DNA from 3 places in the Peribacillus sp. P4_B1 genome. Region 2 is predicted to be linked to each of the others. Evidence: riboswitches for the same ligand, from Rfam matches in the RefSeq annotation. Region 2 holds a riboswitch; each other region holds the start of a gene.
The links. Region 2 has a riboswitch for thiamine pyrophosphate ahead of tenA (thiaminase II). Riboswitches for the same ligand answer to the same signal wherever they lie in the genome.
Positions count from the first base shown of each region.

Region 1 (7,850 bases), on a different contig from region 2:
CGATGTCATTACAGGTGAGCCACCGATGGCAAGGGTGACATTGGCACAGTCGTTGACCGTAACAAAGTTGGTGATTTGGTGAACGAGAGGTTTTCTTTCTCGTACTTTCACGAATAAATCGGCTGCAGCAACATTCATATTAAGTCACTCCGTTCTTTTTTTGAAAATGAATGAAAATGATGGACAGGTCCATGCCCCCTACCGATTGAAAAGCTATTACGTATCGCTTCGGAAATATAGGTTTTGGCCAGTTCAATCGACTCTTTCAATGGCAGTCCATTTGCCAGGTTGGATGTAATGGCGGATGATAGGGTACAGCCTGTACCATGTGTGTTTTGTGTATGAATGCGTTCTCCCTTGATCCATTGGAAGTCAGTTCCATCATAAAAAAGATCGTTTGGATTTCCTGCTGCATGGCCCCCTTTAAGTAAAACGGCTTTAGAACCTAGTTCATGTATGGATATGCATGCCCTGTAAAAATCTTGTTTCGTTCGAATCGACAAGCCAGTAAGGACTTCCGCTTCTGGTACATTCGGGGTTACAAGTGTTGCAAGCGGAAGTAATTCCATTTTTAAGGCAGTGACAGCTTTTTCGTCTAGCAAATGGTGGCCGCTTTTTGAAATCATGACTGGGTCAAGGATAACGATGGAAGGTAAGTAGGTTTTAATGGACGCAGCGACTGTTTTCACTATTTCTTTTGATCCAAGCATTCCTATTTTTACTGCATCGACATGAATATCCTCAAAGATGGCAGCAATTTGATCCGAGATGATAGCTGTTTCGATGGCCTGAACTGAACGCACTTCCATTGTGTTTTGTGCAGTAACGGCTGTAATGGCAGACATTCCAAAGACACCATGTGCAGAAAATGTTTTTAAATCTGCTTGTATTCCAGCACCGCCCCCTGAATCAGAGCCTGCGATGGTTAATGCTGTTTTCATAAAAAATCCCCTTCATATAATTATTTTTTAGAAGTATGTTAAGTAATATGAAAGCTAAAAGCGCACCTGCGAATGAACTAAGCATAAAAGCTGGTAAAAAACCAAAAAGAGCAGCTTTTTCCCCCAATAGGAGGAGTGCAAGTGGATAACAGGATAGGGATCCGAGAATGCCGGTCCCAATCACTTCCCCTAGACAGGCGAATTTCAAGCTTTGTGTTTTTCGATAAAGGACGGCAGCCAATAGTGCACCTATCATGCTGCCAGGAAAGGCGAAAATTGAACCGGTACCAGACATGTTTCTAATGATGGAAACTAATAAAGCTTGTGTTACCGAATAGGCAGGTCCCAATAAAACGGCTGTCAGGACATTTGCCAGATGCTGTATCGGGAAGATTTTAGCAAATCCGACAGGGATGAAAATAATTGAACTGGTCAGAGTCGTTATACCCGTGATCATGGCAGTCAACGTCATTTTCTTGATTGGATTCATCATCATGTCAATACCTACAGTGGCCAATCCTGTTCATTTTGAACCATATCCCAGAATAAATATTCATATCGGGAAGTCACCAAAAAGTGCTTTTCTAATCTCAGAAGTTCCTTTTCAGGCATGCCTCTTGTTAATTCTTCCAATAAAGCAATCAGCCACTTGTGTGCCTCACCGAATTCAGGAGATGAATAGGACCTTATCCAATCTGCGTAGCGGTTGTTTTCCAATGCTTCACCATTTTGTTTTTTTAATATCAAACCGATTTCGTAATAATCCCAAGCACATGGTAGGAGACAAGCGATGAGGTCTGCCAAAGTCCCATGCTGAGCTGCATTTAGCATGTAACCCGTATAGGCTAAAGTGGTAGGCGTAGGTTCTGTTTCTTCCAATTCCTTGGTACTGATTCCGAATTCCGAAGCATATCCATTTCCACTTGAAGAGTTTCATTTAAAATACTGGAAAATCTTGCCATGGTTTCGATATTATGAGCTTTGATGACACCTAGAGCAAAAAGCTTGGAATATTCCATGAGATAGATATAGTCCTGCTTCAAATAATAAGAAAACTTCTTTTCAGGTAGCGTGCCGTTTCCAATTGCCTGGACAAAGGGATGTGAATGGTTCCTTTTCCAAATTTCTTTTGCCCGTCCATGAAGTCTTTCACTGAAGGTTTCTAATTTAGTATTCTCCATTGTTCATCCTCCTTTAGAATAGATCCCCTATTTACATCCATAAAAAAAACCGCTCCTGAATACGGAACGGGGTAGATGGATAAAGTCTGCAAATGGACGATATCATCCACTTCCCTCCGCCGGTATGAGCCGGTTCAGGTTCAAAGGGTCCGGAACTAATTCCATCTCAGTCTAAAAAAAGACTCCCCTAGTGGTGTGAATTGTATGTAATTACTGACATCATATCAGAAAGACAAGAAAATGCAACCCACATTTGAAAGGGGAAACCCATTTATGGCAAGTGGAAAAGGAAGAACCAGGTAATTGACTTTTGATGTTTATTGGGATAAAATCATTTCTACATCATTTATATATTGAATTCTTATCCAGAGAGGTGGAGGGACTTGGCCCAAAGAAACCTCGGCAGCAGACCCATTTTGGGAACTGTGCTAAATCCAACAAGCATTTGCTTGGAAGATAAGAAGAGCCATACGGACACTGTAAGCCTCTTCTTGAATTAGAAGAGGCTTTTATTTTTGCGGAATAACGTTTAGTGGCATACTAGAAAAGGTATATATAATTTGGTGAAATCAAACCGGTTAATACAGTTTAGCTCAACTAGAAGCGGGCTCTATGATGACTAGGAAAGGAGCCATTTACATGGCAGAATTATTTAAGAGGATTGAACAGAGGAAGGCAATGCTTATTGAAGAGTTATTGGCCAATGGAGTATACAAAACCTCTGATGAAAGGCACCTTTATGATGCCCCGTTAAAAGTACTTGAAAATGAATATAAGATTGTAATAAATAGACCAAATAACGAGTCTCCTTCGGAATGGATGACATAGTATCCGATAGGCTATAATCTTGGGATAAGGGATATGATGTAAGCATTCGCAGTCTATACTTGTGGATGCTTTTTTTATTTGTGTTTATATAGGGGATGACACAATATATACATATTTAGAAAATGAAATAGGCTTTTTGTCACATTTAAACAGTAAAATTACACATTTAATTTCAAATAAATAGTTGATTTTAACTATAAGTTTCATTATGATGAAGGTGTAAAAAAATTGAATAAATGGGAGGTGGCTTGATGCTTTGCCAGAAGGTAACTGTGGAAAAAGTAGAAGAGAAGAGACAAGAAATGATTAAATTGGCGGCAATTTATGGTTTAACAAGTCTTCTAACTGTTCAAGCAAGCCAAGAATTGGATACGCTGTTGAATGCTTTAACAAATAAAAGAGATTCTGAATATTTTTCCCTTAAGAAAGTATATAGGTATTTCTAAATTCTCCATTTCGGCCTAGTTTAATCTGAAAAAGGCTACTGCTCAAGGCAATAGCTTTTAAATGAATATTTTAATTATCGACACGTTTCCCAAGTATAATCAAATCTCTTTCAATGCCATCGAGCTCTGCAACTCGAGGCAAATTTGCCCATTTTTCAAACCCGAATTTTGAAAAAAGCTTCAGGCTAGGTATATTGTGGGCAAAAATGAAACCTAATAAAGTCTTCACCCCTAATTTAGGGCTCACTTCAATTGCCTTTTGAATCGAAATTTGTCCGATTCCTTTTCCCCGGAAATAATCATCGATATAAATGCTGATTTCGGCCGTAGAATCATAAGCTGGCCGGCCATAGAAAGATTGAAAGCTCATCCATCCGGCAGTTTGCCCTTCTATAGTAATGATATATAGTGGTCGACTTTCTGAATGATGTTCCTCAAACCATTTAACCCTCGATTGTACGGATACAGGTTCCGTATCTGCCGTGACCATTCTTGAAGCAATTGTCGAATTATATATTTCAACGATTCTGGGTAAATCCGAAAGTGCTGCCTCCCTAAACTCTATGTGCTCTGCCATCATTTAAACTCCTATCTATCATTTATATTCAATCTCCAGAATAAAGGGTATCATCCCGCTTACATAAAGGCCGGTGAATGAAGCCCAATCCATTGAAAGTTTTATATTATCATACACTCTTTACTATTTATCTGACAATTCATTTTTGTATGTTAAAACTACAGATTTTTGGGTATTTAAAATGATGAAATACTTCATAGTAAATAGACAAAAGGAGAAACCAATGAAAAAAGTAGCAGGTTTGTTAATTATTGTACTAGTTATTTGTTTTGCTGCATATAAATTTCAGGCCTCGGAGTCGAAAGATGTGCAAAGGGTAATGGCTTTTGGAGATTCGTTAACCTATGGAAAAGGGGATAAGGACGGGGAGGGATATGTAGAAGGTCTGGAGGATGAATTGAATAATCCGGAATCGGAACAAAAAGTGAGTTTTTGGAATTACGGGATAAAAGGTCAGGAAACGGATGGGATCATGAATCAGCTTGATGATTACCGCATTAAATCGAAACTTGATAAAGCCGATACTTTCATCGTTTATATTGGAACCAATGACTTGATCAATAGTAACGGCGGTGACTTGAAGAAAATAAGTGATCGAAAAATCGATGAGGGTAAACGGGAGTATATCAACCATCTTGATAAGATTACTTCGACACTGATAAAGGCAAACGATAAAGCGGATATACTTGTAGTGGGACTGTATAATCCGATTAAAGATAATCAAAAACTTGAAAAGCACATCCAAGATTATAACCAATCAATAATGGGAATATCGAAAAAGGATAAAAGGATGGTATTCATTCCTACAAATGATCTTTTTGAGAATAAAAAGAAAACCGAGTATTTCAGTGATAAGATTCATCCCAATGAAAAGGGATATCAGCTCATTACGAATCGGATTTTGGAAAGTTATCATTTCAAATGAAAGTAAAAATGCACAGAAGGCTGAATTATACCCCGGATAACGGACATACATAAAAAAGTGTCCCTTATCCGGGTTTTTTTGAGATTGAGACTGTTCCCATTGATTTAATGGCTGCTGTTCTTACTTTTGCTTATGCGGGCGTATTTTACTTTTATCCCTATTTATGCTGAGGCATTAGGTATGACATCTATTACAAGTTATTTCTTTGTAATCTTCGCACTCTTTATAAAACTGTCACGTCCATTTGTTGGAAAACTATTTGATCGTAATGGAGCAAATCATATAGTCTATCCATTCGTATTAATTTTTATCATAGGTATGATCATTTTGAGTCAAGCACATACCATGAATGCATTTTTAAGTGCGGGAGCAATCATAGGGGAAGAGTTTGGTGTTCTTCAACCTGCTATGCAAACTCTTCTGTTCAGTCAGTAAATACTGAGCGAAAAGGGTTAGCAACTTCAACGTTTTTTTTATTCAATGATTTAGGTGTGGCATTAGGTTCCTTCACTATAGGTATTGTCTCCTCACATACTACCTATAGTTTTGTATATATAGTATGTGAGCTGTAATGATTTTTCTTTATGTTCTTTATTATTGCTTACAACATCGCAAAGTCATTGCTATTTGGAGCTATATGGAATTTCGGAATTTATTTGTATTAGGTAAATTTTACCTTTATGACTATCATAGAGCTTTTTGAAAAATAGACAACTATAAATCGGTTCGTTTCGTCAAAAAGCATTATTATTTTACACATTCATATAGAAAATGGAATAATTAAAGGAGATTAGCTAGGCCATAAGAGGAGATGCTATAAATGAAAATATCAGGGGAGAACTTTTAATTGGGGTCAAAGGACTATCGGATGAACAACTGGACGCCCATCCTGAAGAAGGACGTTGGAGCATCATTCAGATATTGGATCATTTATATTTAATGGAGAGGGCCATAACAAGGATATTGCCGATAAATTGAATAGCGATGAAAGCATTCCAGCTGTGGATAAACCAATCGAGCTTACTTTAAATCGAGAATTGAAGGTTCTGGCCCCGCCATTTGTCATTCCGTCAGAATCATTCCAAACTTTGAGCAAGGTTAAGGATAAGTTGTCCGAATCCCGCAAAGCCTTTATACAAGTCGTTGATCATGCAAAACGAAATGATCTCGAACAAAAGTCTTTTCCTCACCCTTTGTTTAAAGAATTAGGCTTGAAGCAATGGGTTACTTTCGTGGGACTTCATGAAAAACGGCATTTAATGCAAATAGAAGAATTGAAATCAAAGTTATAATAGAAGAAAAACTCATCCTTCTTTGGTTGAGTTTTTCACTTTCTGACTGTTATTCGTAAAGGAAGGATTTTTCAGTGAAAGCTACTTGGGTAAGGACATGTTTGGTATTGGGCTTTTTCGGATTATTGTTGGGGCTCTTGTTCAAGTATATGCTGCCGCCTGATCTAGATGAAATCAAACTGACTGACGAGCTTAATCCGATCGTCGCCGAAAAAAAAGATGAGCTCATTCAACAGGCTAATGACAAAGGCATCCCGGTAATCATTACAGCGGGGTTCCGGTCAGTAGCCGAGCAAAATGAACTCTATGAAAAAGGCCGATTAACCAAGGGCAAAGTCGTAACGAATGCAAAAGGAGGGGAGTCGCTTCATAATTTCGGTTTGGCGATAGATTTTGCCCTCCTTAACAAACAAGGCGAGGCCATTTGGGATATGGGTTATGATGGCAATCATAATGGGAAGTCGGATTGGATGGAAGTCGTAACCATCGCTAAAGGGTTAGGTTTTGATTGGGGCGGGGATTGGGCAGGGTTTAAGGATTATCCTCATTTACAAATGACATTTGGCTTGAGCCTGCGTGAGCTGCAACAAGGCAAGCAACCAAAAGGGCAGTGAAAGGTTATTTTAAGGCCGAATAATTTTGACTAATAGCAGGAAAATAAGCATGTATATTGCTTTACAGGTAAGAATTCGATAAAGTGGACTAGTGAGAAATCAGACAAAAAGGAGTGCAGTCACCATGGAAGAAATAAAACATTGCCGGGATTCTTTGGTCATAAAAACAAGCCTTGTCCTCCCGCCGGATACAAATAATATTGGTACGATGTTCGGAGGCAAATTAATGGCATACATTGATGATGTAGCGGCTATATCCGCCATGCGGCATGCGAGAAGCAACGTCGTGACGGCATCAACTGATTCTGTCGATTTCCTGCACCCTATTCACGAAGGAAATGCAGTTTGCCTTGAAAGCTTCGTGACGTATACGGGCAGAACATCAATGGAAATCATCGTAAAGGTGATTGCGGAGGATTTAGTTACAGGAGATCGGAATTTATGCGTCATTTCCTTTTTGACCTTTGTTGCCATTAATGAAGTAGGTAAACCAATTCCGGTTCCGCGTTTGGTTCCCGAAACAGAGATGGAAATGAATTTAAATGAATCGGCAAAACAACGGGCCCAAATAAGGAAAAAAAGAAGAGAAGATACACAGTTCATTGCAAGTACCTTTGGTGTGAAACTGCCATGGACCGATCAATCAAATCCAGGATTATATAAATAAGATACAGTACCTTCAGCAGTTCATTGCCAGGGGTTCAAAATTTTTGGGGAACTCTCATGAATTGGTTTTATACAGTGATTTATATAAAATACCTGATAGATGCTTTTTTACCCAAATGGGGCACATACGTGAAAAGACGCTTGGACAGCCAAGCGTCTTTTTCTGTTACCATGTAGGATTGGATACCATCCTTTTAGTCATCACTTGCTAAAATACCAAAGAAACGTAAGATGTTAATGAAAAGGTTAATGAAATCAAGATATAGATTCAGGGCCATGAGTGGTACTTCTTCGGCTGTTACCCCGTAATGCTTCATTCGATTGAAATCATATAAAATATAACCACTGAAAACTAAAATGCCAATAAATGAAAAGACCAG
Region 1 covers NZ_JBFUHM010000006.1:46,499-54,348, reverse strand. Annotated here, with positions in the region: gene thiM (hydroxyethylthiazole kinase) at 1-138, opposite strand, end outside; gene thiD (bifunctional hydroxymethylpyrimidine kinase/phosphomethylpyrimidine kinase) at 135-941, opposite strand; gene thiW (energy coupling factor transporter S component ThiW) at 910-1,431, opposite strand; partial or broken gene tenA (thiaminase II) at 1,446-2,122, opposite strand; TPP riboswitch at 2,217-2,321, opposite strand; SAM riboswitch class I at 2,481-2,585, shown strand; gene AC1DVK_RS04945 (Fur-regulated basic protein FbpA) at 2,762-2,950, shown strand; gene AC1DVK_RS04940 (aspartyl-phosphate phosphatase Spo0E family protein) at 3,202-3,396, shown strand; gene AC1DVK_RS04935 (GNAT family N-acetyltransferase) at 3,467-3,973, opposite strand; gene AC1DVK_RS04930 (DUF459 domain-containing protein) at 4,197-4,898, shown strand; gene AC1DVK_RS04925 (MFS transporter) at 5,025-5,333, shown strand; gene AC1DVK_RS04920 (DinB family protein) at 5,700-5,876, shown strand; gene AC1DVK_RS04915 (hypothetical protein) at 5,801-6,190, shown strand; gene AC1DVK_RS04910 (M15 family metallopeptidase) at 6,340-6,804, shown strand; gene AC1DVK_RS04905 (acyl-CoA thioesterase) at 6,929-7,471, shown strand; gene AC1DVK_RS04900 (Bax inhibitor-1/YccA family protein) at 7,665-7,850, opposite strand, start outside.
Region 1: it holds a riboswitch for thiamine pyrophosphate, as region 2 does, so the genes downstream of both, tenA (thiaminase II) here and tenA (thiaminase II) in region 2, are expected to answer to the same signal.

Region 2 (7,850 bases):
GGAAACGTTGTTATTGAAGATGAGCGTGACTTAGACAAACTCAAGAAATGGGCAAAAGCTGGCACGCAAAATGGAACTCACCTTTGGACGCAATTAAATCATCCTGGAAAACAGTCACCTAAGACCATATCAAAGGAACCTGTCGCGCCAAGTGCTGTCCCACTTTCTGGGGATGTTAAGGACTTTTTTAATAAACCGCGCGCCCTTACTACACCGGAAATCAAAGACCTGATTATACGCTTCGGAAATGCAGCTAAAATTTCAAAAAATGCTGGATTTACAGGTGTTCAAATTCATGCAGCCCATGGATACCTAGTTAATCAATTTTTATCAGCATATCATAACCAACGTACAGATGAATGGGGTGGAAGTTTAACGAATCGAATGAGATTTTTAATGGAAATTTATCAGGAAATACGTAATCAAGTAGGCGAGAACTTCCCCATTGGTATCAAGTTAAATTCCACTGATTTTCAACGAGGTGGTTTCACGGAAGAGGAATCGATGGAGGTTCTTCAGAGAATATCTGAAGTGGGTATTGATTTAATTGAAATTTCCGGGGGGAATTACGAAAATCCCAAGATGATGGGGGGCGAAGTGAAAGAAAGTACAAAGAAACGGGAAGCTTATTTCTTGGAATATGCTAATAAGGCAAGAAAGTTAGTCTCTACACCATTAGTTGTTACAGGAGGGTTTCGTTCTCAAGAAGGTATGACTGAAGCTATAGCCAGTGGGACGATAGATATGGTTGGCTTAGCAAAACCATTTGCACTTGTACCCGATCTACCAAACCAAATCTTTGAGGGGAAATATGAAACGGTAAAGATTAAACCAATTAAGACAGGAATTACAAGTTTAGATAAAAAAGCGTCATCTATGTTAGAGCTAGGTTGGTATGAGCAGCAATTAGCACGAATAGGCAAATCAAAACTTCCTAAACCTAATTATAGTGTTTGGTTGTCCCTACTTCACAATATTTCTAAGAATGGACTTTCAGTGTTTAAAAAAAGAAGAGCATAAGAGTATCTACTTCATGTCAATGAAATCTTTTGAGAAAACTGTTTGCGTTATTATTTTTCACTTTACTAGAATGTTCGTTCTTTAATGTTGGGCGAGGCTGGCAACTTTTCTTGAGTACGGTCCGACCAGAGGATTCTGCTGTATGGCTAAACACCATCCATAGTCACAATCAGGGGTTAGAAAACGCTGCAAAACGGTTTAAAGTTTTACACTAAAAACAGAGGTGGATTGCAAAATGAGAAAAACTGTACTTATCACTGGAGTGTCGGGTGGGATTGGCCAAGAGCTGGCGGATCGTTTCGCCAAAGATGGACATGATATAGTGCTGGTGGCGCGGAGCGAGGGTAAACTTTTGGAACTAGCGAAGGAATATCGGAATAAATATGGCATCCAAACGACAGTCATCGCCAAGGATGTCGCATCACCCGGCGTACCGGAGGAGATTGTCGCGGAGCTTAAGGAGAAGGGGGTTGTCGTCGACTATCTTGTCAATAATGCCGGCTTCGGTTTGTACGGGACATTCTTGGAAACGAAGTTGGAGCAAGAGACGAATATGATTGATGTCAATATCAAGGCTCTGACTGTTATGACGAAGTTGTTCTTGCCAGATATGGTCAAACGGGGCCAAGGAGGCATTATGAATGTTGCTTCATTGGTGGGTTTTTTTCCGGGACCTATGATGTCGGTTTACTACGCGACGAAGGCGTACGTGCTGTCGTTCACCGAGGCTCTCGAGAACGAGGTGAGCGGCACGGGTGTTACTGTGACGGCACTATGTCCGGGGCTGACGTCAACCGGATTCGTCGATCGCTCGGGTATGGGCGCCTCGAAGCTGTTCCAGAGTGGGGCTATAATGGAGGCCGGGCAGGTGGCTGAGGAAGGGTACCGAGGCTTCTTGCGCGGGAAGACACTCATTATGCCAGGGGCTCGCAACCGGTTCGTGGCGTTCATTCCGCGATTAATGCCGCGCAAGATGATGACCCGTATGGTCAGATCCATGCAGGACAGAACGGGGGATTGACCTTATGGAGGGCGGCCAGGATTGGCTGTTGATTACGGCCTGACAACCCAGCCAAGGGCTCCTAACTTATCCGAACGATGCTCTCAGCAAAGAACGCAATTACTAATCTGTTGTGGATATATTCTACAACACTATTTCAATTATTTGGAGGTCAATTATGAATTATTCTCAATCAATTCAAAACTTGTTTAAACCATTCGCATTCGGAAATACGACGCTGGCAAATCGTATAGTGATGGCACCGATGACGAGACAATTTTCTCCTGAAGGAGTGCCTGGTCCGGATGTGGCCGCCTATTATCGCCGCAGGGCTGAAAATGGCGTTGGACTTATCGTGACAGAAGGTACGGTGATTAATCATTCGGATTCGTCCAATCAAGCCAATGTACCGCATTTCTATGGCGAAGCTGCATTAAACGGTTGGGCAAACGTCGTGGCTGCTGTACACGAAGTAGGCGGACGGATTATTCCGCAGATTTGGCATATGGGTGCGCGAGGCCATGTTGGCGATTATTCGGAATTGGATATCGCCGCAATCGTTCAAGCCTTTGCGCAGGCAGCATTCGAAGCCAAGCGGCTTGGCTTCGACGGCATTGAGCTTCACGGTGCGCATGGATATTTGATCGACCAATTCTTCTGGGAGAAAACGAACCCGCGTACCGACAGCTATGGCGGCGACATGGTTGCCCGCACCCGCTTCGCGGTCGAGGTCATCGAAGCTTGCCGCCGTGCCGTCGGACCGGAATTCCCGATTGTGCTGCGGTTCTCGCAATGGAAGCAGACGGATTTTACAGCGAAACTGGCAGCAACGCCGGCGCTGCTGGAACGGTTCCTGACGCCACTTTCCGATGCGGGCGTCGATATTTTCCACTGCTCGACCCGCCGTTTCTGGGAGCCTGAGTTCGAAGGCTCCAATCTGAATCTCGCCGGATGGACAAAAAAGCTGACGGGTAAACCGACGATTACGGTTGGATCGGTCGGTCTGGATAACGATTTTACGAGTCACTTTACGGAAGGAAAGAGTGCCAAAAATACCAAGATCGACGGGTTAATCGAAAGGCTTGAACGTGAAGAATTTGATCTGGTAGCCGTGGGTCGGGCATTAATGGTTGATCCTGCTTGGGTAAACAAGATTCGTGACGGCCGAACAGCTGAATTGGTTCCCTTTACATCTGAGTCAGTGAGAACACTTCATTAAGCCTCCGTTTGATTAGTTAACACAAGATACATTCTGGAGTTTATGGATAAAAGTGCTATACGATTGCCGCACAGCGAAGCATATGGAGATTTATGACAGCGATAAAGTTGTAGGGACTGTAGACGAAAACTATGAATTCAAATTAAGAGATCCAATCTATCCAATACTTTGATGCATAATATTTTGTTATGTCTGTCTTTAAAAAAGACTCTTTTCGTAAAGATTGTTGTTTTTAAAACGAAACTATTTAAGGTTGATTGGAGCGGAAGTGCGAGACTCCTGCGGGAGCACCGCCCGCCCCGCGGAAAGCGAGCATCTGGAGGGGAAATCAACCACAACTCACTACCTGGTAAATAGCAACAAAGTATGTGAAAACAGCCTTAAAAAAAGAGGATAAGAGTATCTTATTATTCCATAGAGAATGGGGGGCTGCGGCATCCTCTTTTCTTCATCCTTAGCGTATTAGAAGATTGAAAGACTAGTAATCCAAAAGATTAATAATGAACATCTTTGATTGAAAACTTTTCTAATACGTTTGACAATTGGATTTATCGTGTTAATATAAAGGCAAATGAAATATATATACAATTTGTACCACTAGGGGTGCTTTATAGGTAAAAACTGATTTTACCTGAGAAGCTGAGATTAAAGTATGACTTTAAGACCCTTAGAACCTGATCTGGTTTATACCAGCGTAGGGAAGTGGGGTCTGGGAAAATACGTTTCTGTATTATTTCAAGTACAACCACTTTCTTTACGTTAAAGAAAGTGGTTTTTTATTTGCAAAAAAAAGGGGTTATAAAAGGCTTTTATCCGTATCATTCATAAAAAAATAGAATTTGGAGGTAATGGACATGAAGTTTTCAGAGGAAATCCGCCAGGAAGTTGATCATATTTGGGAAGCTAGCTTTAATCACCCGTTTGTTGCAGGAATAGGAGATGGCACATTGCCAATAGAGTGTTTTCGTTTTTATGTCAAGCAGGATGCCTATTATTTATCTCATTTTGCTAGAGTTCAAGCTTTAGGAGCAGTCAAGGCTACAGATTTACATACAACAAGCAGGCTTGCCGGCCACGCACAGGGAACATATGAAGCGGAGTTGAAGCTTCATGAAAATTTTTCTGAGAGATTAGGCATCACCAAAGAAGAACGGGAAAGTTTCAAACCTGCCCCGACTGCCTATGCTTACACTTCCCATATGTATCGTGCGGCATATTCTGGACATTTAGGTGACGTTATTGCGGCTATCTTGCCATGTTATTGGCTGTATTATGAAATAGGTGAAAAGCTGCAAGAGTGTAAACCGGAAGAGCCGATTTATCAAGAATGGATAGCAGCTTACGGCGGAGAGTGGTTCCGCTCTTTGGTAGAAGAACAAATTGCCAGGCTTGATGAGATTGCTGAAAAGGTAACAGATGAAGATAAGGAAAGAATGAAGGAGCATTTTATCCTTAGCAGCCAATATGAGTACTCATTTTGGGAAATGGCTTATCGTTTAGAGACATGGCCTGTGCATAAGGAAATACTAGAAGTATAAAGGAGATTGAAACATGAAAAAAGGATTGAAATTAACGGATATATTAGTCACGATCGTGATTTCCGTAGCATTTGGAATCGTTTATATCCTTTGGGGTTCGATTTATTATTCCGTTAAACCATTAGGATTACATCTAGATCAACTTATTTATGGAATGTGGTTTATAGCTGGCCCCGTCGCCTTTTTGATTTTACGGAAACCGGGTGTGGCACTTCTGGCAGAGATAGCTGCAGCTTCAGGTGAATTCTTTCTAGGTTCACCATGGGGGCTGTCCGTACTCTTATATGGGGTGGTCCAAGGTTTGTTCGCTGAACTGGTATTCATGGCGTTCAAATATAAAAAATTCAATATGCCGGTGGCCGTTTTAGCTGCGATAGCTTCCTGCCTTGCATCAGTAATAATGGATTTTGCCTACGGGGAAATAGGTGCTCTCACTCTTTGGAATTTATCGTTATTCATGATAGCGAGGTTTGTGGGTTCCATATTCTTTGCAGGTGTAACTGCTTATTATCTAGTTAAAGTCCTGGAAGCAACAGGAGTAACTAATCTAGTTCGTCCAGTTTCAAGTAAAGATTATGCAGAACTGGACCAAAAGTAGAGGTTGATGGCCATGAAACCAATCGTTTCTGTTGAGAAGTTAAGAATGAAATTTCCAGGTGATGGGTCTTTGATTTTCAAGGACCTATCCGTCTCGATTGATAAAGGTGAAAAAGTTCTATTGTTGGGACCATCAGGATGTGGTAAGTCGACTCTTTTGCAAGTGTTAAGCGGATTGATTCCGAATTCCATCGAAGTCCCGATGAAAGCGGAGAAATTGAAATGCGCTTCTTCATGGGGATATGTTTTTCAAGACCCTGATAGTCAGTTTTGCATGCCATTTGCCGATGAGGAAATTGCCTTCGTCCTTGAGAACCTTTCCGTCCCTAAAGAAGAAATGAATGAGAAAATCCAAAATCATATTCGTAAAGTAGGATTGAACCTAGGCCATACAAGTATAGAAACATTATCAGGCGGGATGAAACAGCGTCTGGCAATCGCTTCAGTATTGGCCCTTGAACCGGAAGTGATATTTTTAGATGAACCAACCGCCATGCTTGATCCGGAAGGAACTAAAGAAATCTGGGATTTGTTGAAGGAAGTCGGTCGAGACAAAACGGTAATTATCGTCGAGCATAAAATCGACCATGTTTTAGAATTCATCGAACGAATCGTGCTTTTTAACGGTGAAGGTGAAATCATGGCTGATGGTCCAAGAGATACCATCCTTTCACTATATAAAAAGGAAATGAAAGAACATGGAATTTGGTTCCCTGGTGTTTGGGATGAATATATACAAGAGAATGCCCCCATTCGGGAACAACAATTTGCAGACGGTTCACCCTTAGTGCATGTGCAAGGCTTTAGCGGTTTTCGGAATAAAGAGGAAAAAATCAAGGTTGAAGAATTGATGGTCCATTCAGGGGAATGGATTGTAATCAGGGGAGAAAATGGCGCGGGAAAGAGTACTCTTTTGCATGCACTGATGCAGTTCATAAAAACGAATGGTACGTATGAATTAATGGGAGCCCCTATTAAAAGGATGAAAAATCTAACCGATCATATGACGTTTGTCTTTCAAAATCCTGAGTTTCAGTTCATTGCAAATTCTGTATATGAAGAGATTGCTTATTCATTGCGAATTGGAAAAAGGCCACAACAAGAAATAATGGAGAGAGTTCAATCATTGCTTGAAGTGTTCCGCCTAGAGGCCCATCGGGATAAACATCCATTTCAATTATCAATGGGTCAAAAGCGTCGCTTAAGCGTAGCTGCCTCTATCGTCATAGACAAAAAAATCATTCTCTTGGATGAGCCTACCTTTGGCCAAGATTCGAAAAATACCTTTGCATTACTGGAATGGTTTGAGGAATATCGAAGGCGCGGAACAACAGTGATCATGGTAACTCATGACGATCATATTTCGAGAAACTTTGCAACCAGGATCTGGACGGTTAAAGACGGAAATGTAATAAGTGATGAAAAGGTCAACACGCAATCCGGATTTATGGAGACCAAAGTTTTATCATTTTAAAAGGAGTGTCATGTAGATGAATGTTTCAAGTGCAGAAACATGGCTCCATAAGGTTAATCCAAGCCTTAAACTATGCGCATTGCTTGTTTTATGCATTGTGGCATTATTCATTCATGATCTGAATTATATGATGAATGTGACCATTGGTGTTTTATTCTTATTTTTGTGTTTTACGGGGCATTCGATGAAACGCATCTTACTTTTGTCAATCCCTTTTTGTTTCATTTTTATATCCACTTCTCTAGCAATGATTTTATTCGGTAAAGGTGAGACACTTTGGTTTAAGTGGGGTCTTATATCGATTACGGAAGAAAGTTTCATGAGGGGATTACTGGTAGGCTTTCGAGCTTTGCTTTTTGCGGCACTTGGTTTAACTTTTTCCTTGACGACGAGACCTGTGAACTTGTTTTATTCCTTAATGCAGCAAGTTAAGCTTAAACCGAAATATGCTTATAGTTTCATGGCAGCTTTAAGGCTCATCCCCATCATGATGGAAGAGTTACAAACGATACGAAACGCGATGAAGGTACGCGGTTTCGAAAGGGGAAAAGGGATCAGATCGGTATATTATAAAATGAAAGCCTATTCCATCCCATTGTTATCCGGAAGCATCAGACGTGCTCACAGAATCGCGGTTGCGATGGAGGCGAAGCGATTTACAGACACTCGGGATCGAACATACTATTATGAATTTGGGTTTTCAATAAAAGACCATGGATTCATTCTGTATTTTATCATCCTGCTGTTGGCAGCGTTTTATCTATCGGTTCATTTCCCGCTACTACCTATTTGATTTTATGAGATTGCAAGTTTACTAGTTAGGGGTTCTAAGTATGAATGCACAAGAATTGCATATTATTTCTACTGGAAAACAGCCAATTGAAAAGTTCGTAGAAATCGCTTCAAACATTCAGGAACATGTTGATTTCTTCTATCTAAGGGAAAAAAATATGAATGCATCAGAACTCTATCGAGCAGTGACCCTGTTACATAATAATAAGA
Region 2 covers NZ_JBFUHM010000013.1:8,935-16,784, reverse strand. Annotated here, with positions in the region: gene AC1DVK_RS09705 (NADH:flavin oxidoreductase/NADH oxidase family protein) at 1-1,020, shown strand, start outside; gene AC1DVK_RS09700 (SDR family NAD(P)-dependent oxidoreductase) at 1,256-2,041, shown strand; gene AC1DVK_RS09695 (NADH:flavin oxidoreductase) at 2,199-3,239, shown strand; gene AC1DVK_RS09690 (hypothetical protein) at 3,466-3,636, shown strand; TPP riboswitch at 3,829-3,957, shown strand; gene tenA (thiaminase II) at 4,094-4,777, shown strand; gene AC1DVK_RS09680 (ECF transporter S component) at 4,791-5,375, shown strand; gene AC1DVK_RS09675 (ABC transporter ATP-binding protein) at 5,388-6,848, shown strand; gene AC1DVK_RS09670 (energy-coupling factor transporter transmembrane component T family protein) at 6,865-7,641, shown strand; gene AC1DVK_RS09665 (thiamine phosphate synthase) at 7,682-7,850, shown strand, end outside.

Region 3 (7,850 bases), on a different contig from region 2:
GCCTGTAACAATTGTATGAATCCCATTATGGAAGTCAGTGGATTTCGGAATTCATGGACGAAGCTTGAGGTCATTTGGCCAAGGAGCGTCAAACGGTCTTTATGGTTTGGGCTAATGAATTGATAGTGTTCTTTAAGTTCCATCGTTTTCAATTCGGTATAACAGGATAATGCAAAATGAATTAGTTTATCGAAGTAAACGTTTATTTGCTTAATTAAATCGGATACTTCTTCTTTCGTTGCCTCGGAATTCAAAACGTGCTCAACGATGGTGGATCTGCCGATGGTTGCAGTGGAAAAGAAATTTTCCATATCCAATTGTTTATTGACTCGATCACACGCAATTTTTTCACCTACGACCTTCAGTACATCGTCTATGTCAGTATCCGATTTCCCAAGCTGATCCATTAGCAGATTGAAAATATGTTCCACTTCTCCTTTAAAATACCCCATATATCCGTCCGATAAATGGAGCAACTGATCTTTCCATTTGGAAATGATGCTGTTTTTTTGAGAAGATAAAAAGTGAATGGTCATTTCTCGATTAGATACCATTTTGCCCTCCATACTGTAGGAAAATGAATTTTACTTTCGACCCAGAAATTAATTTATTTGAATAAAATACAAAATATTAAAATAATTATTTTGCTTTTATGATAACAGATTAATGTTTTTTACACATGTGTCAATTGGATAAATATTCGGCAATTAATCGATAAATACCTTTTTTTGACACAGTTTTATTAAAGGAATTGCAGGATTTAATAATAAAAAAAGGTATCCGCAAAGTTAATGACGGTTACCTTTTTTATTAAATGCATATGGTTCAATGTGAACGATCACATGCTGGATGTTATATTCCTTCAAAAGATTCTCTTCGATTTTAACCGTAATATCGTGACCTTGGATGACGGTCAAAAGAGGGTTAACATGTACGGTAGTTTCGAGCAGGATTTCACTTCCGTGCATACGGGCTTTAATTTCACTCATGTCCTTAACGCCTTCTGTCAGTATAATGGTTTGTCCGATCTTTTGCAGGAGCTGCTCGTCGAAACCATCGGTTAAAGAGATGGATGCATCACGGAAGATATCCCAGGCCGTTTTACAGATGATGATCCCTACTACAGCAGCAGCTATCGCATCCAGCCAAGGGATTCCCATCTTAGTACCGATGATTCCTATAAAAGCACCAACACTGACAAGGGCATCGGAACGATTATCCTGTGCAACGGCGTAGATGGAAGAGCTGTTGATCTTTTTACTTAACGCTAAGTTATAACGGTAGATTCCGTACATGAAGATTGCAGAGAAAAGAGCGACATAACCGGTCAGCATATTTGGAACGGTTGTTGAATCTTGCTGGAAGAAGGATTCTATAGCACTGTAAACAACCTGGATGCCCACGGTAATCATGATGAAGGCAGCTACCAGCGAGGCTATGGTTTCTGCCCGTAAATGACCATATGAATGATTATCATCAGGAGGTCTCTTCGAAATTTTCAAACCAATCAATACGGCTATGGAAGCGATGATGTCGGTCGTATTATTTAAACCATCTGCCCAAAGCCCTTTAGAATCACCGAAATAACCGAATGACAATTTAAGAGCAGACAAGAATATGTAAGCGGCAATGCTTATGTAGGCGCCTTTTTCAGCTGAAATCGAATGTTTATCCATGTCTAATCCCTCCCCGGTGTAAATTAAAAGATATCAAAACAAACCTTAGTGAGTCTATAGAAAAGTTGTTGCATTTAGCCATCTAACCTGGTTAATTGCAGATGTATTGAAGTTGGTTAAAAGAAAGGGTACCTCCATAAATATGGGAGTGGTAAGTTTTTATGATATGACATTTTCTTTAAGTTGTCTTTTATAGAAACTAGTAGTATATTCTAACCGAGGATCGAAAATTAAATACTTCCACAAGGGGAGCCAAAAGGCTGAGAGTGAACGGTTGAGTTCAGACCCTATGAACCTGATAGTTAACACTAGCGTAGGGATGTGGTTTTGGATACAAGCAATACTGGGCATCCATTACCGCCCCGGTGTTGCTTTTTTGTTTGTGCAAAATCTGGCAGGGAGGGAACTCATGGACATTTTTCATTTTTGGAGAAGGGAGAGACATGATGAAAAATAAAACGTTATTCATGACAGAGGTTGCCATTTTTGCTTCACTGGCTTTATTACTGGATTTGGTTTCTGGATTCATTTTTTCAAGAATCTGGCCGCAAGGAGGCTCGATTTCAATAGCCATGGTACCGATTTTTCTGATGGCATATCGGTGGGGCATCAAAGGTGGTATGTTAACCGGATTGTTACTTGGGCTTTTGCAGATCGTCAGTGGTACAGCATGGATCAGCACGCCGATTCAAGGCTTCATTGATTATTATCTTGCCTTTACGGTTGTCGGGATATCCGGTGTATTCATGAATAAGTTTGTAAATAGCTATAAAAAGGAAAAGCGTTCCAAAGCGAAGTGGTATGGGATTGGCGGCATGTTTTTGGGCAGTTTTCTGAGGTTTCTGTGTCATTTCATATCCGGAATCGTGTTTTTTGGCTCTGCAGCTCCAAAAGGACAGCCAGTAGTGATTTATTCATTCATTTATAATGGGACTTATATGCTGATCAGTTTTATTTTATCGGCCCTTGTGGTGATGATGTTATATTCGGCTGCTTCAAGTGTATTACTGAAAAAAGCCTATTAACAAAAAAAGCCGGATTCTATAAAGAATTCGGCTTTTTTCGGAGATTAAGCAAATTGAGTCTTACAGGGCGAAACGGCTCAATCCTCATTTTGCAATGAATACCGAACAGGGTGCGTTTTTCGCAATGGAGCTGCTTGTACTGCCAAGAAAGAATTTTTCCAAACCGCTTTTAGCGCTATTGCCTACAACGATGAGGTCGGCAGCAGTTCTTGCCGCATATTCACATACGCTATCTGGCGCATGTCCTTCCAATATCTCGAATTTCCCCTTGACTTGACATTCACTTAGCAATCTCAACGTATTACTTTCTGCGTTCTGAACACTACTCTCAACGGCGGAAGGGGTGTTATTGACCATTTGAATTTCTGGTTGTTCGACTTCAACGACGGGATGTGTCTGGACGGGATCCACATAAAATCCAGCAGCCGGTACAAACCCCGGCGCCGAGGCGTTTCCCATGATACGCTGCTCAACCTTATCAAATAGGACATGAACTACGGTCAGCTCGGCCTCAGGAAAGGCCTTTTTCAATGTTGCTCCATATTCCACTGCACGTTTACTTTCTTCATTTCCATCAAAAGCGACGACAATATGTTTTAAATTTTTTTTCATGCCATCTCTCCCCTTTTATAAGTCTTTAAAGTGTTATACCCACTTTTTAAGGGGTTCACGCCATTAATCGGTATATAGATTGCAAATTACGGGTAAAGGATAGATACGGTCATTATTAAAAATGGTAGGATGAAAATCCTGGTCCTTCAATTAGTCGCGGGCTTATTTTTCATTCGGTGAAGGGGGTATCATCGGCAACGAAACCGATACCCGGGTATAGTGCTAAAGAAAAGGCGACTTAGCTTAGGCCTTTTAGTCAATCGACGAGTTTTCTTTAATAAAAGGGGTAAAATATTTTTAATGAAACATGTCGCAGATTGGAAAATGGGGGTACAAATGAGAGGGTTAGTGAAATTAGGTCTAATTATTATATTGGTGATTGTGGTTTTAGGCGCCGGTTCACTTTTTTATTTCAGACAGGTTGCAGATATAAGCCATCTTCAAAATATTCTTCAGCAACCAACAGGAATCTATGATCGGGATGGAAATCTTGCCAGCACGATCACGGCAAATAAATCCGAAGGTGTTTCGATAGATGAAATACCGGAACATATGAAACAAGCGGTGGTTTCCATTGAGGATCACCGTTTTTATGAACATCACGGCATAGATTATCAAGGGATTTTGCGAGCGCTGATTAAAAATGCGAAGGCCGGAAGTGTTGTTGAAGGAGGGAGCACGCTTACCCAGCAGCTTGTGAAGATTACGATGCTGGAGTCGAATCGAACACTGAAGAGGAAGATTGAAGAGTTTTTTCTGGCCCAGGAAGTTGAAGATAAATATACAAAAGCTGAAATTCTGGATATGTATTTGAATCAAGTTTATTTTGGCCATGGGGCATGGGGAATTAAAAAGGCCGCAAATATTTACTTTTCCAAAGAGGTCTCTGAATTGACCGTTGCCGAGGGAGCCTTGCTGGCAGGTGTCATTAACTTGCCATCCAAACTTGATCCATATAAGAACTTAGACGGGGCAGTGAAGCGGCGTAATTTGGTTCTTTCTAAAATGGCGGAACATGGTTATTTGACGAAAGATGAAGCAGCGGCTGCAAAAAAAGATACAGTGACACTTCACATGGGGGAGAAGGAAACCGATCCATTAAAAGGGAAGTACCCTTATTATGTCGATCATGTTTTATCGGAAGCATCAAGCAAATATGGAATAAAGCTTGAGGACCTGCTTTCAAAGGGCTATAAAATATACACGACACTGGACCAATCCATGCAGCAGGCTACAGAATCCGTGTATGCGAATGAAGCCAATTTTCCAGTTGGAACGAGTACAGGAGAAATGGTTCAAAGTGGATCAGTCCTCCTTGATCCTAAAACAGGAGGGATAAGGGCAATTGTCGGTGGGAGAGGAAAGCATCAATTTATGGGATATAACCGGGCAACCCAGCTGACAAGATCTCCTGGTTCATCCATTAAACCACTTGTCGTTTATACTCCAGCGGTTGAAGAGGGATACGGCATCACTGCCCCTTTGAAGGATGAAAAAATGAGCTTTGGGGAATATGAGCCAACAAACCTGAGCGGTGTATATAAAGGAGAAGTACCCATGTATGAAGCGGTGATGAATTCCTTGAATGTACCAACGGTTTGGCTTTTGAATGAGATTGGCATCGATAAGGGGCTGGATTCTCTTAAACGGTTTGGGATTCCTTATGAAAAGGATGATCGAAATCTGTCGCTTGCTTTAGGAGGGATGAAGAAAGGTGTGTCCCCGCTGCAGATGGCAGGAGCCTTTTCAGCATTCGCCAACAGCGGGGAACGTATGGAAACCCATGCCATTGTAAAAATAGAAAATAATGATGGAAAAGAGGTAGCCGCCTGGAAAAAGGAAAGCACCAAAGTAACCTCTAAAGGCGTCGTCGATAAAATGAATTCCATGTTGCTTGGTACAGTGGAATATGGCACAGGGAAAAACGCAGCTGTATCGGGTTATGAAATAGCAGGTAAAACAGGTTCAACACAAGTTCCCATCGAAGGAATATCAGGGGTTAAAGATCAATGGTTCATCGGTTATTCACCTTCGTTGGTCGGTGCAGTATGGGCTGGATATGATAAAACGGATGAAAAGCATTATTTAACGACACACAGCAGTCAGGGAACTGCAATCATCTTTCAAAAAATAATGTCGAGAGCATTACAGAATCAAGCATCTCAATCTTTTAATACTCAAGATATCGGACCGCTTATAGCTAAACAACAGGCAGTTATAGCTGAGCAACAGGTAAAGAAAGAAGAGGAGGACAAAAGGAAGCAATATTGGATTGATAAAGGAAAAGAAATTCGGAATGGTTTGAAAAAATGGAGGGATTGGGATGTGCCGTGGTAATTTTCATGAAATGGGAGCATGGCACGCCCGTACTTTCCAATAAATTAGCATAAAAAAAAGACTGTCAATCATTGACAGTCTTTCATCATTCATTAAAAAATGAGATTTGCTATTATGCCGATTACGACGATTGCGCCTATCACCATTAAAATGGTTCTCACTTCTATACACCCTCTTCATGACGTAGTTGGAATCATTTAAATATTAACGGTTTGGTCCGATTGGAATCCAAATGCACTTTCATCATTTTCTTTACAAATAGCCTGTACTTTTTCTAGCATGGCATGTACATTCTCGCCTTCAAGTATGACTTTCATGGTTGCACACTCTTGAAGAATGAGCACAAAGGATACGAAAGTCGAAAGTTTCTTGGCATCGACCAATTTATGGTTGCAGATAAAATATATATTCCCTTTAAATTCTTTTGTAACTTGATATAGGTTCATGATTTGTCGCATGGATAATCTTTTATTTGTTTTAATATCAGAAGAAATCACTTTATTCATGTCGTTTACTCCTTTTGTTTTTATACTTTTGGAAAAGCATAATCAAGATGTCAATTCAGCTACAACACTTTTTAAAATGAACAAGTATGTTTGGTCTTTTTTATGTAATTGTTAGCGGGTCATGTTGTATATTTACCCGAGTGAAAGATTTTGAAACCTATTTGAAAATTTCAATTTTTGGAGGGGGAACGAACTATGCTAACACTTATTAAAAATGGGGAGCTTTATGGTCCGGAATATATGGGCCAAAAAGATATCCTCTTGGTTGGAAAGCAAATTGGCTTCATTGAGGACAAGATTGATGTCCCTGCAGAGTTCGTTGAAATGAAAGTGATTGATGCGAGTGGCCAAATTGTGGTTCCGGGTTTTATAGATGCTCACGTACATATTATCGGCGGAGGTGGGGAAGGGGGCTTTAAAACGAGGACACCAGAAATCCAATTAACAGATGCCACTTTAGCGGGTATAACGACATTGGTAGGGGTCATCGGAACAGATGGGACGACAAGGACCATGCCAGCACTGCTTGCTAAAGCGAGAGCGCTTGAAGAAGAAGGCATTAGCTGCTTCGTTCATACTGGTTCCTATCAAGTTCCAGTCAAGACGTTAACCGGTAAGATCGAAGATGATTTGATTCTTGTGGATAAAATTATCGGTGTTGGCGAAATTGCCATTGCCGATCATCGTTCTTCACAGCCGACTGTAGCTGAACTGGCTAAATTGGCCTCTCAAGCGCGTAATGGAGGTCTGTTGTCTGGGAAAAGCGGTATCGTCAACATTCATGTCGGCTACAGTCAAAACCATTTGCAGGTAATTGAAGAAGTTGTCGAGACAACGGAAATACCGATCACACAGTTTTACCCTACACATATAAATCGAAATCCGCATTTATTCAAAGCAGGGATGGAATATGCAAAAAAAGGGGGTTATATTGATTTTACGACAAGTACGATCAAGAAGTTCCTTGAAGATGGGGAGGTCAAAGCAAGTACAGCAATAAAGAGAGCACTAGAAGAAGGGGTAGATATCAGGCAGATCACCTTAACTTCAGATGGGCAAGCAAGCCTGCCTGACTTCGATGGCAGTGGCAACCTGCGCGGTTTGAACATTGGTACATGCATGTCCTTATATGATTCTGTCGTAGATGCGGTCACCGAGGATGGAGTGTCAATTGCCGATGCCATACGAGTTGTGACGGAAAATCCGGCAAATATTTTAAACCTCACTAAGAAGGGTCGGCTTGAGGTAGGGAATGACGCCGATATCATCATATTGAAGAAACAAACGTTAGAAATAAATAGGGTTATCGCGATGGGGCAAATCATGGTCAAAGATGGTGAAGCGGTCGTGAAAGGCACATTTGAAAAATAGATCTTACTAATACCGTGTAGCGGGGTAAGGAAAAATGAAATCTTGTTGGTAAAGTAAACCTCGATCGAGCGAATATCTAAGGTATATTGAATAAATGTCAGTTTAACTAAAATAACTGGATTAGTACTTGGGCGTCTACCTCTGAATACATATCTTTCACCAAGTCATATATGAATGCGAAGTCAATGGCGGCCTCCATTTTTCGAACCAAATGGTTCGCTGGCACCAGTTAATCTAAAGTAATCATTTCAAGTTGATTTCGCTGATTAGAATCATGTTTGGAAGCATCCTTATCACCCCAAGTTTTTATGCTTCTATTTTAA
Region 3 covers NZ_JBFUHM010000018.1:30,786-38,635, forward strand. Annotated here, with positions in the region: gene AC1DVK_RS12480 (histidine kinase N-terminal domain-containing protein) at 1-554, opposite strand, end outside; gene AC1DVK_RS12485 (cation diffusion facilitator family transporter) at 789-1,676, opposite strand; TPP riboswitch at 1,912-2,013, shown strand; gene thiT (energy-coupled thiamine transporter ThiT) at 2,123-2,701, shown strand; gene AC1DVK_RS12495 (universal stress protein) at 2,786-3,313, opposite strand; gene AC1DVK_RS12500 (transglycosylase domain-containing protein) at 3,614-5,650, shown strand; gene AC1DVK_RS12505 (hypothetical protein) at 5,848-6,156, opposite strand; gene iadA (beta-aspartyl-peptidase) at 6,352-7,527, shown strand; partial or broken gene AC1DVK_RS12515 (transposase) at 7,590-7,756, opposite strand.
Region 3: it holds a riboswitch for thiamine pyrophosphate, as region 2 does, so the genes downstream of both, thiT (energy-coupled thiamine transporter ThiT) here and tenA (thiaminase II) in region 2, are expected to answer to the same signal.